Regions from separate parts of the Lysinibacillus sp. Ag94 genome, predicted to be linked through region 3. Evidence: riboswitches for the same ligand, from Rfam matches in the RefSeq annotation. Region 3 holds a riboswitch; each other region holds the start of a gene.
What was found. Region 3 has a riboswitch for thiamine pyrophosphate ahead of thiT (energy-coupled thiamine transporter ThiT). Riboswitches for the same ligand answer to the same signal wherever they lie in the genome.
Positions count from the first base shown of each region.

Region 1 (3,184 bases), 2.0 Mb from region 3:
GTTCGATTATAGCGTTCAGAAATGTAAGGGAAATTATCTTTATTATTTACGTATTTATATGATAAAAAGAATTCCGCCTTTGCAAAGACCAATGTTTGGTCAATTGCCTCAATATAAATTTGCTGTTCTTCAATCCAGCTTTTTAATTGTGGCCAAAGTAGGCCTTCATCAGATGGCACAAAATATTGAATGTCTTTCTGGTCATCATATTTTAAAACTTCGATAAAAACATGATTAATATTATTGAAATAGCTATACAATGCACCTCTGGATATTCCAGCTTTGTCCATAATATCTTGCATAGTTGTGTGAACAAAACCTTTCTCGATAAACACCTTCTTAGCCGCTTCTATCAGTTCTTTCTCTCGTTCTTTTTTATATTCTTCACTAACTTTTGGAGCCATAAGCCACCTCCTTAATGAGTGACAAAATGCACCTAAAAAACTATACACTATTGTCGTTTATATGTCAGATTATACCGACACTAGTGTATAGTTTCAACCTTTTATATTCATAACATGGGCGATGTCTTAAAAAATTCATATTCTACTATATACGAATGTGATGAGTCAGCATTTAAGAAAGCAATCCGACTAAGTATTTCACAAGTAGAGGAAAAGAAAATAGAACTTGGTATTCAACAATTAGCAGCTTGTATAATCGAAATGTATAAGAAAACTAAAGATTATCCAATATCATTTAAGCCTTATCTTAAAAGAGCGGATAGAATAGACTGACACTCTTATTATTTAGAGAAATATCCCGTAGATGTTAGATATAATAACTACTACGGGGTGTTTATACTACTTTCAATTAAGTTCGTGGCAACCATGACTTTTTCCATCTGAATGAAAATGAATTAGAAATATTAATATTTGGGACTGCTAGAAATCTATATAGTTGCCAAGTATTCGTTATATCTTTTATTAATTCTCTCCGAACAGATAAACCTATTTCAGCTAATCTGTATAATTTCAAAGCATTTTAAACAATCCTGTTTTTTATTTTGCTCAATTAAGAATTCTAACAGTAGAAACATATACTGTTCATTGAATTCATCTAGCTCTAGCAACTTTTGTAAGCAATTATATTTCAAAAGAGAATTAACAAAATTTGTACTTACAACATACTCTTCAAGCGCATGCAATACTCTTTGCTTTAAGCGGAGTCTTATTTGAATAGCCCATGAATATTCTTCCCCCATAGCAATTTAGTTATTGCTGAATTGACGTCTCATATTGATTCTCCCATTCTGTAAATTCATTTTTCCCCCAGCCAAATAAATGGAACCCCTAGTAATCTATTCATAATGATTGACATCTTCATGAATAGTGCTAATATTGGAAATAAATTAAATAAAATAAATAACTTATCCGCTAGGGGTGCCTTTGTAAAGGCTGAGATTGAAGTGTAACTTCGGGACTCTATGAACCTGACCTGGTTAATGCCAGCGTAGGGAAGTGGTATACGGAAATTTGTCCTTTTCATCTCCAGCCACTTTCTTTACCAAAAAGAAAGTGGCTTTTTTGCATCCTACATTTGAAAGGCGGGTAAGTCTTAAAGAGGTGACCCCCATTACTCTATTATCAAAAGCGATTCATCTCATTTCTAATGGAAAAATGCCAATGGAACAACTAAGTGAAATTTTAGCAGACATCCATCCATATGCCGACGCTATCCATTTGCGTGAAAAACAAATGACGGCAAAAGAATTATATGAAGCAGTCAACCTGCTTTCCCGAGTTGGCGTTCCGTTATCCAAAATAATCATTAATGACCGGGTAGACGTTGCCGTTATTACAGGTGTGGAAGGAGTCCAACTAGCCTATCATAGTTTGAATGCATCTATGATTAAAGCCAACTTTCCTCAATTGACGGTTGGCTGTTCCATTCACTCGGTCGAAGAAGGAAAAAAGGTTCAACGCTTGGGAGCCGACTATGTGATATATGGTCATATTTTTTCTACCCAATCAAAGCCAGGATTGGAACCAAGGGGTTTAGAGGAATTAAAAAAGCTTACTGGTTCACTAGATATTCCTGTTATTGCAATCGGCGGTATTGCTCCTGAAAATACTAAACAGGTAATAAACAGCGGGGCCGACGGTATTGCTGTGATGTCAGGCGTTTTAAACGCCGATGATCCTCTATCTGCAATAAAAAGCTATCAAAAAGAAGTTAAAATGGAGATGTGTTGAGTGAAAAATACATTTGATGTTGCCATTATCGGGGGAGGAATTAATGGCTCTTCCATTGCCTATCAACTTTCTAAACTAGGAAAAAAAGTCGTCATTCTTGAAAAAGGAACTTTGGCCAATGAAGCCTCCAGTGCAGCAGCAGGTATGCTGGCAGCACAGGCGGAAATGGAACACGACGGTCCATTTTTCCAGTTGGCATTAAAAAGCCAGGCGATGTTCCCCTCCATCACTAACGAATTACTGACATATACGGGGATCGATATCGAATTTGTGAATAAAGGCATGTTAAAAATTGCAGAAACGGAAGAATTAGCTACAGCGTTAAAAAGTCAGGTATTGTTCCAGCAGAACTGGGATTCCGGCATCCAATGGCTCGATGCAACACAAGTAAGAGAAATGGAACCTGCATTAGCACCAACTGTTGCCGGTGCTATGTTCCTTCCAAATGACGGCCATGTGCAGCCTGCAAAATTATCACTTGCCTTCGCAAAAGCTGCAGAGCATTTTGGTACAGAAATCCGCGAAAATACAGAGGTTCTTTCTTTTATCTATGAAAACGGCGTTGTCAAAGGAGTATACACATCAGCGGGAGCCTTCTATTGTGAACAGGTCGTTGTCGCTACCGGCGCCTGGGCTGCCGATTTAATGAAAAATACGGGAATCAACTTGACCGTTTATCCTGTGAAAGGAGAATGTTTTTCTGTAAAGCCGAATAAGCCGATCGTTCACAGGTCGATTTTTTCAGATAAACGCTGTTATTTTGTTCCTAAGCGAAATGGCGAAATTTACATTGGGGCCACAGTCGTGGAAAATACGTTTGATAAACAAGTAACGGCTGGAGGAATTGCTACCTTGATTGAGCAAGCCGTGAAGCTGATTCCCCAGCTGAAAGATGCCCCGTGGGAACGGGTGTGGGCAGGAATTAGGCCGCAGACAGCTGATGGGATTCCCTATATTGGCGAGCATCCTACTATTAGGGGGCTATTTGT
Region 1 covers NZ_CP096780.1:2,020,578-2,023,761, reverse strand. The annotation lists gene MY533_RS09210 (TetR/AcrR family transcriptional regulator) at 1-404, opposite strand, end outside; TPP riboswitch at 1,369-1,476, shown strand; gene tenI (thiazole tautomerase TenI) at 1,476-2,195, shown strand; gene thiO (glycine oxidase ThiO) at 2,196-3,184, shown strand, end outside.
Region 1: another riboswitch for thiamine pyrophosphate. It lies ahead of tenI (thiazole tautomerase TenI); the one in region 3 lies ahead of thiT (energy-coupled thiamine transporter ThiT).

Region 2 (3,184 bases), 800 kb from region 3:
TTTGCCCCTTTGTTTTGGCTGCAGCTACCTGCCCATTCATTTGAATTGAGTGGTTTAAAGCTGAATTATTTGAAGCGGCATCTGCAGTGGACATTGGCGATACAAGGGTTGCTGTAATAGCAGTTGCCATAAAAGTCGTTAATACTTTATTCTTCATTTTAGTCTCTCCGATCATTGTATTTAATGGATAATATATCATATATTTCTTTGTTTTAGTACATAAAGGGTATATTTTACCATTTATTATACGTAAATGAAATGTAGTCCCTTTTCTTTATCGTTCGTTTTTAAAAATCCTTAATTATTTTAGAAAATTGAAAGTGAAGTGCCAGGTTTTTTTGTACGAAATTGGGTAGTTGGGTGCGGAAATCACGCTCATTTCAAGGGCTATAACGTTCTAAAAGATAACTTTTACCATCTTGTTAAAGATACTGTATTAGATTAGTGTATTTAGGAAAAATGCCTTGATATGAGTGGTGAGTTAGCTTTAAAGTACATTGACCAAGCATAAAAACAGCACTACTATGGGAGAGGGAAGGGGGACAAGCTGATGTATCTCGGTATGATTTTTTTAAAATTGTGGCTCCAATTTTAGTGCTTCTAGTGCTTGGTGCAGTTTTACAAAAGAAATTTCGCTTTAATTTAAAGGCGTTATCTCAACTTATTACATATTGCTTCATGCCAGCAGCAGTTTTTGTGAATATATATGAAACGAGTATAGAGCTGTCTGTGCTTGGGGAAGTTGCGTTATTTATTCTACTTTTTATCGGAAGCCAAATGGTGCTTAGTCATTTTCTTGCAAAGGGACTAGGCTTAGTAAAAACAGAGGCTGCGGTGTTTAAAAATAGTGTTGTCCTAATTAATTCGGGTAACTATGGAATTCCAGTTGCACAAATGATTTTTGTGACTCAGCCGATTGGCGTAGCGATTCAGGTCATTCTCGTTATATTTCAAAATATGACGACCTATACTTACGGCTTGTACAATTTAATTTCTTCAACAAAATCGGGCATGTCTATTGTAAAAGACTTCCTCAAAATGCCCATTATTCATGCACTTATTATTGGTGTTGCAATGAATTATTTTACGATCACTATTCCACAGTTTGTAAGAATTCCGATAGACCATGTGGCGGATGGCTTTATCGCCGTAGCATTAATAACTTTAGGGGCACAACTATCGCAACTTGAAATCAAATCCATGTTCAATAAGATAGTATTCATTAGCTGTTTTACACGACTAGTCATAGGGCCAGCCGTGGCATTGCTAATCATTTTTGCGCTTGGTCTTGATGGTGTCGTGGCACAATCACTTTTTATAGCTAGTTCGTTCCCGACATCGCGAAATAGTTCTAGTCTTGCATTAGAATATGACGTAGAATCGGCAACTGCTGCACAAACAGTTTTATTTTCAACGATTGTGAGCTGTATTACAGTGACGATCGTGATTTATGTAGCGGAACTGCTGTTTACCTAACAGTTGGGTGCCATATAAAAAGATAGGGTGGAAAGCTTTTCAGGAGTTAGGAGCTTTTTTTCTGAATTAAAAGCTAGTGATTTATATTTGTTAAAACAAGATATAAGTTGATTGGAGTGGAGGCTGGGCGACTCCTTGGGGATTAGCGTCACAGATGAGACCCTGCAGCGAAGCGAAGCGGCGGCAACAAAGCGCCCAGCCGGAACGGAAATCAACCACACGTTATGATGATAAGCAAAAAAAACAAATGAAGCTTCCATCTCTTAACAATATCTGCTACACTAGCATCAAACTTAATAGCATTAACTAGGGGAGTCTGATGAGTCAGGCTGAGAGGGAAACGCATAGAGGTTTCTTGACCCTTTGGACCTGATCTGGCTCATACCAGCGTGGGAAAGTTAACCATTATTGCACTCAATGTATTTGCAATAACTATACCTTTACATTCTTAGCCGGATCCAAAATTTTTTGGATTCGGCTTTTGTCTTTATTGGGGTGAGCTAGATTCGGTCCTTGTAAAAATATAAAAGGGAGCGAAGTAGTTATGACAACAGTTAGCGACAAGAATATTACAATTATGTCTAGTTTTGAAGGAAGTAAAAAAGTTTATGTAGAAGGTTCTCGACCAGATATTTTAGTGCCAATGCGTGAAATTGCTCTAAGTCCAACGACAGGAAGCTTTGGGGAGGAGGAAAATGCACCAGTACGTGTTTATGATACGAGCGGCCCGTACACTGATCCTGCGTATAAGGTGGATATTACGAAAGGATTGCCAGCTTTACGTAGTGCATGGATCAAAGAACGAGGTGACGTTGAAGAATACGAAGGTCGTACTATCAAGCCAGAAGATAACGGATTCCGCAAAGCTGATGATCCACGAATGAATGAAAATGTTTTTCCGAATTTATCAAGAAAGCCTTTACGTGCGAAAAAAGGTAGAAATGTAACACAGCTTCACTATGCACGAAAGGGAATTATTACTCCAGAAATGGAATTTGTAGCGATCCGTGAAAATATGGACCCTGAATTTGTGCGCTCAGAGATCGCGGCAGGGCGTGCTATTTTGCCTTCTAATATTAATCACCCTGAGGCTGAGCCAATGATTATCGGACGTAACTTCCACGTGAAAATTAACGCCAACATTGGAAATTCCGCGGTGTCATCTTCTATTGCGGAAGAGGTAGAAAAAATGACGTGGGCTACACGCTGGGGTGCTGATAACATTATGGATTTATCTACTGGTAAGCATATTCATACGACACGTGAATGGATTATTCGTAACGCCGCGGTGCCAGTGGGAACGGTGCCGATTTACCAAGCGCTAGAAAAAGTAAATGGAGTGGCAGAGGATTTAACGTGGGAGGTGTATCGTGACACGTTAATCGAACAGGCTGAGCAAGGTGTTGATTACTTCACGATTCATGCAGGGGTATTGTTACGCTATGTGCCATTAACGGCTAATCGTGTAACAGGCATAGTGTCTCGAGGAGGCTCGATTATGGCGCAGTGGTGTTTATATCACCATCAAGAGAGCTTCTTATATACTCATTTTGAAGAAATCTGCGAAATTATGAAAACCTATGATGTTGCCTTCTCTTTAGGTGATGGTTTACGTCCTGGTTCTATTGCAGATGCGAATGATGAGGCTCAATTTGCGGAGCTAGAAACACTAGGGGAATTAACGAAAATTGCCTGGGAGCATGATGTA
Region 2 covers NZ_CP096780.1:181,549-184,732, forward strand. The annotation lists gene MY533_RS00845 (S-layer protein) at 1-157, opposite strand, end outside; partial or broken gene MY533_RS00850 (AEC family transporter) at 548-1,476, shown strand; TPP riboswitch at 1,775-1,889, shown strand; gene thiC (phosphomethylpyrimidine synthase ThiC) at 2,021-3,184, shown strand, end outside.
Region 2: another riboswitch for thiamine pyrophosphate. It lies ahead of thiC (phosphomethylpyrimidine synthase ThiC); the one in region 3 lies ahead of thiT (energy-coupled thiamine transporter ThiT).

Region 3 (3,184 bases):
ATGCCTTCTTTCATCACTGAAATTCCAAATAGAATCATACCTAAAACGAAAAACAATGGTCCAACTGAATATATAATGCCTGAAACGCCTTCATCAAAAATAGGCTTTACATTCACCCCAGAAACACCTGCTATTTCTACAAATACAACTGCTGTTACACAAGTAGTACCAATCAGACCCAACAACATTCCTAGATTACCCAACAGCCCATTTTTTTTACCCTGCGCTTCAAATAATCCTATAAAAGCAAAGCTAAGACCTAAGTGACCAAATAAAACTAAGCTTTGCCCAAAAACAGTTCCATTATCTGCTTCCCCTAATAGGTTAATCAAATGTCCGATTCCTAAGAATAAACCAGATATAACACTTGCGAATCCTCCGACAGATCGAAATAAAAGTATGGGTTGCATTATTTACATTCCTCCATTTTATGAATTCACCTCTTATGTTTAAGTTTACACAAAATAGGTTTATATTCCAATAGTTCTTAAATTAACCACAATTCCGATGTTTTAATATGAATTTCTTATTGTAGTTGAACACAAGTTAACCAACACTATTGAACTAACCTGCCCGTTCGTTGAATAGCAACAATCTTTTCGAAAACAGCCAAAACAAAAACCCTTCACTCATGTGAAGGGCTTAATCATTATGATTTTCGTTGCATTAATTGAGGTGCTGCCGTAAATAGCAGAACACCGGCAATTGCTGTTAAAATTGTTGCTGGTAGCATATATGTTCCATTATAGATGATTGAATAAATCCACGCATTTTGATCGCCTGCATACTCTGCGAAAAATACAGCGCCACCAATGGTATGTGCTGCATAGCGTAAAAAACCTGCTAATACAGTTCCTGAAATAATATAAAGCGCCATTTTCTTTTTGTTTAAATTTTTTGCAGCCTCAAGCACCGGTCGACGTACAACGGCCGCTAAGCCAACTACTGTAAAGGCAACACCATAATCAAGTATTCCTTGTAGCCAATGCACAATTGTAGCACCAAACATTGTTTGCATTACACCAATGAGTAAACCGGTTGTCATGCCTGGAATAAGGCCCCAGCGGAATGCTATTAAAATTATTGGTACCATCACTAGACTAACAGAGCCGCCTTGTGCCCATACTTTAAAGGAAACCTGATCGAGCACAAGGCCAATCGCTGCGAATATTGCAATCTCCACAAGCATTAACAGTTTTTTATTGTCCATAAATATTCTCTCCTTTGTTCCGATGTAGGATACAAGAGCAGGAATAGAAATCAGTTGGCAAATATGTCCCTATCCGACATTAAAAAGATAAAAAACGATGCCAGGACAGAGCCTCACATCGTAAAAGTGTCGGTTTCTATCCACAATCCCTACGCAAGTGTTAACTTACAGGTTCGAAGAGTCAAGGCATTACGTGCCCAGTCTCAGCTGACATCATCAGCTCCCCTTGTGGTCGTACATCTTAATTTGATTGAACAACCTCATTGTACGCAAACACTGTTATGATTACAACCTCTTCCACATTTTTTTTGAAACTTTAACGTTTTTCATGCGTAAATATTAAAAAAGGAGGTACTACTATGGAGAACCAAAAAATATTATCTGCCTTTAGTTATCTCAGTATTTTATTTGCACCCTTTATTGTGCCATTAGTCGTTTACTTTGTGACAAAAGATAGCGACGTAAAGAGGCACTCTATTCGAGCACTAATATCACATTTAATCCCAGTCGCATTCGGTATAATTTTCTTTGCAGTCTTTATTTTCTCAACTTTATCATTCAACACTAATTTTGATCTAAATTCAGATAGTAATAATTTTCTTATCATTTGGTTTGTTTCATTCGCAATTTATATTCTCGTTTCATTAGGAGTCGTTATTTGGAATATTATTCAAGCTGTTCGGGTGGTCCGATAAGTTTCATCTTAACCTCTCCTTGAACACATAGTACTTAAGGAGCTGTTATTTTGTGAAAGTATCTAAAGTTGTTAAAACCGCTGTAAAATTAGCACCTATCGTCATCCCCATTGTCAAAAAAGTAATCGCTGCAAAAAAAGGAACAAATCCTAACGTAACTAAAAAAAAATAACAACAAGGCGTATTTCCAACAAACGGAGATACGCCTCTTTGTTATTTTACTTCAAAATATGTTTGACTATGACCGTTCATTGCTTTTTCAACATGCAACACAGCAGGCATTGTAGCTTTTAACTCCGCAACGTGAGAAATGACGCCAATCATACGTCCGGAATCTTGTAAGTCAATAAGCGTATCAATCGCCTTATTTAATGCTTCTTCATCGAGAGAACCGAAGCCCTCATCAATAAACATCGTTTCAATACGGATATTACCTTGAAAGCTTTGAATGACATCTGCCATCCCAAGGGCAAGACTTAAAGACGCATTAAACTTTTCTCCCCCTGATAATGTTTTGACATCTCGTAATTGATCTGTATAAGCATCATACACATCGAGTCCCAGCCCACTTTGCTTGGCATGCTTTTCTAAACGATCTGAACGTCGTAGCTCAAATTGACCGTTGGATAAATGATAAAGTCGAACATTTGCCGCCTCTGTAATTTTATCTAAATAATTGATTTGAATATAACGCTCAAAAGACAGCTTTTTCACATTCTGTCCATTTAACATTGCATAGAGCTCCTTTACTCGCCCCGCTTCTTTCTCAAGTAAATGAATCTCCTGTTCGGTCTCCTCAACCTTTTTGATAAAGTTTGCACAAGCCTTTGCAAATCCTTCCATTTGTTGCAATACTTTAAAAGCTTCCTCATATGTGACACGAAGCATCTCTAACTTTTCTTCCATGGTCGTTAAATCTTGCTTCTCTTGCCCTTTAAGATGCTTCTCCCCCTCAGTAATTTGTACTTGTAATGTGTGGATTTGTAGTGCATATTCATGGCAAGATTTCCGTAAAGCTTCTATTTGCAACGCGCTCCGCTTCCCAGCAGCAAATTCATCATAGCTTTCAAACCCTGCTTCCTTCATACTCACTGAAAATTGCTCGCGTTTTTCATCCATTTTCAGCTTTAATTCCTGAAAAGCCTGTTTCGCTATTTCTGCGGTCATTCTAGCATTATGTGCGGCTTCCTTGGCAGATTGCAAATTTTGCTGGCTATTATTCCACGCAGTTTGTAATGCAAGCTTTTGTGATCCTATATGAGCGATGGCCTGTTGCAAT
Region 3 covers NZ_CP096780.1:4,016,858-4,020,041, forward strand. The annotation lists gene MY533_RS18965 (hypothetical protein) at 1-410, opposite strand, end outside; gene thiT (energy-coupled thiamine transporter ThiT) at 650-1,210, opposite strand; TPP riboswitch at 1,339-1,447, opposite strand; gene MY533_RS18975 (magnetosome magnetite crystal formation protein family) at 1,570-1,905, shown strand; gene MY533_RS18980 (SbcC/MukB-like Walker B domain-containing protein) at 2,119-3,184, opposite strand, start outside.

Region 4 (3,184 bases), 1.6 Mb from region 3:
CATCACACTATACGTCGCTGCAATCTTAATGCCTGAAAAAATCGACGGGTACGCATATGGCCATTCTAGCTTCCAAAAGGTTTGTGATTTCGTTGCCCCAATCATTTCAAAATAATGCTTCAGCTCAGGTGAAGTTTGACGGAAGCCATCCATTGCGGAAATAACAATGGGGAAAAAGCACACAAGACAAATAATAATGAGCTTTGGCAATAAACCAAAGCCAAACCAAATGATTAAGAGTGGTGCTAGAACGAGCACTGGGACATTTTGTGACATAATAAGAATAGGATAAAATAGCTCCCGCACAAGCGTAAAACGATGTAATAGCACAGCAACCGTTAGCCCACACATTATTCCAATGGCAAGGCCTAGAAGTGCCAATTGAACAGTCGCTATAGCATGTGGCACAAACGTCTCATACGATTGAAAGCCTTCTTTCAAAATGGCACTTGGTGTGGGCAATAGCCAATGTGGCACATCTGCAAAACGGACAATAAGTTCCCATATGAATAAGAGGAAGGCGATAAAAATTATCGTCCTTCCTTGTTTGAAAGCCTGCCTCATTACTTGTATTTCTCCGTTAGTGTATTCATTGTAATACCGGATGGCTGATATAAAATTTTCACTTGCGTAATGACATTAATAGCGCCAAGCTCGATCATCTTGTCATTCATTTTTTCAATGATTTGTAGTAAAGTCGTTAGCTCACCTTCCATTGTCGTTTCTAATGGATGAACTTCATATTTCACCCCTGATGCGTCGATAACCGCAATCGCTGCATCGACAAACGGGATCACATCCTCATATTTTTCAGTTTTCGGGATAATTTGTACACTTATTAATGAGTTTGCCATGTTACTTTGTCTCCTTTTTCGGTAAAAAGTCGTTTGTAAATGCTTGTTTTGCGTTAAATTCGCCCTCTAAAACTTTATTGTCCGCCATCCATTTCGCGTAATTTTCCCAGACAGCTAGCTTTTGCTCGCCCCATTGTGCTGCGTCGTCTTGATACTTATCTGCTAGCCATTCCTGACTTTTATGCACAAGGTTCTTATCTAAATCAGGTACCGCTTCTAGTAAAATATCAGCCGCCTCACTAGGGTGATTTATTGCATAGTCATAGCCCTTTGCTGCAGCAGCGACAAATGCTTTTACCGTCTCAGGATCATCCTTAATCATTTTTTCATTTGTAGCAAGTACAGGTGTGTAGTAATCTAACTGATCACTATAATCTGTTAAATATAGCATGTTGAGTTTTTCGCCACGCAGTTCTGCTTCAATACCTGTCCATGCATAATAAATCCACGCAAAATCAATATCTTTTTTCATCATTGTGAAGAAATCTATATCGCCTGCATTGACAATATCTAATTTATTAATATCTGCATTTTTTGTTTGCATTAGTGATTGCAGTACTGCCTTTTCAAGTGGTGCCCCCCAGCCACCGTAAGTTTTACCTTCAAAATCCTTCGGTGACGTAATGCCTTTTGATGCAATGGATGCGAAGCCAGAAGTATTATGTTGAATAATCGCCGCGATCGATACTAAAGGTACATCTTGCACACGTGCCTGTGTAATCCCTTCCTGATAACTTACGCCAAACTGAGCCTTGCCAGACGCCACAAGCTGATCTGCTCCCGCCTCGCCGGGTAATATTATATCTACATCTAAACCCTGTTCCTTAAAGAAGCCAAGTTTTTCCGCTACATATAAACCGGTATGATTTGTGTTCGGTGTCCAATCTAGAACAACCGATACTTTTGTTAATCCTTTAGCATCCTTTTTAGCCTCTTTTTCGCTACAGCCCACTAATGTGAAAAGTGCAGCCATTAGGACCAATAACCATTTTTTCATGCTTAATCCTCCAAGTAAGTAGTGTGAAATGTTCATGAATGAATGTCTTTACCAGAAGAAAGCGTTCACGGTCTGTGTATACAACAAAAATCTGAAAACAAAAAACGCCTAGGATTCCTCCCAGACGTTTTACTATCAATATCAAAAATTTTCTTTTTGAATAGATGTTCCCTACGCTGGTACGAGCCAAATCAGGTTCAAAGGGTCAGTGTCTATCGGACACAATCTCAGCTGGCAACACCAGCCCCCCTACATTCTTTCCCATATGAACTTTTCGTGATTATTATACCCATATCTATCCGGAAATGACAAGGCTCTATTTGCGTAAAAGCGCTGCTAATATAATTTTATAAAGCTCTATGCCTTCCTTCAATTCCTTTTGTTGAATAACGCCATGTTCTTTTCTTTGTAAAAATCACCTTTGGGAGAGCTTTTATATTGACGATGGAAACAAATTACATAAAATTTCTTACTAATGATGAAAAATAGCAAAGAAAAAGATCTAGCATTCTAAACGTCGCAATTAAATGAGCATCGACCAAACCAGATTTCAACCGACTTTTCTATTATATAAAGCGCATCATACAATGCTCCATATATATCCGAGCTCAATGGTTTCAATTAGGTAAAAAAAGCCCAGCTCTCACAAGGAACTGGGCTAGAAAACTAATTTATTTCTCTTCTTTTTTGATCGTGAAGACATGTGAAATGGCACCGTCAGTAGCAATGTCTACTTTAAAGGAACCGTTGGAGTGGCGATCTGCTCGAGTTAATGCTTGTACGTCAAGAATCTCTTGCACACCCTTTTCCGTCTCGATTGTTAGCTGTTCCTCATCTGCAACCTTTACTACAGCCACGATACGATGTGGGTTCGCCTTTAATTCTGTTAACACTTTTAAGCCGCGTTTTGCACGACTCGTCATCTCTACCTCGGCAACATTCATTTTTTTCACCGCACCGCGATGTGTCACAATCGCAACATATGCAGTAGCATTTGGCGGTAAAACATTGATGCCAACTAAGGCTTCGCCGTCTTTCAGCGTAATCCCTTTCACACCGCCTGTTTTAACACCCGTTACTGGCAATTCCTCTATTGGGAAACGAATTGCATAGGCAGTATCTGTCGTTAACATTAATTCTGCTTCGTCTGTCACGATGTCTGCAAAAATCATTTCATCGCCTGACTTAACATTCATCGTTTTGATCGGCTTCGAATAACGTGTAACAGCATAATCAGCTAAAGGTGAGCGTTTAATTTGTCCATCCTTCGTAGCTGTTAAAATATACGTATTTGCCTGTTCGAAAGTCTCAAAACCGTATACAGCAATAATAG
Region 4 covers NZ_CP096780.1:2,452,990-2,456,173, forward strand. The annotation lists gene MY533_RS11315 (ABC transporter permease) at 1-564, opposite strand, end outside; gene MY533_RS11320 (thiamine-binding protein) at 564-854, opposite strand; gene MY533_RS11325 (ABC transporter substrate-binding protein) at 856-1,851, opposite strand; TPP riboswitch at 2,003-2,112, opposite strand; gene parC (DNA topoisomerase IV subunit A) at 2,523-3,184, opposite strand, start outside.
Region 4: another riboswitch for thiamine pyrophosphate. It lies ahead of MY533_RS11325 (ABC transporter substrate-binding protein); the one in region 3 lies ahead of thiT (energy-coupled thiamine transporter ThiT).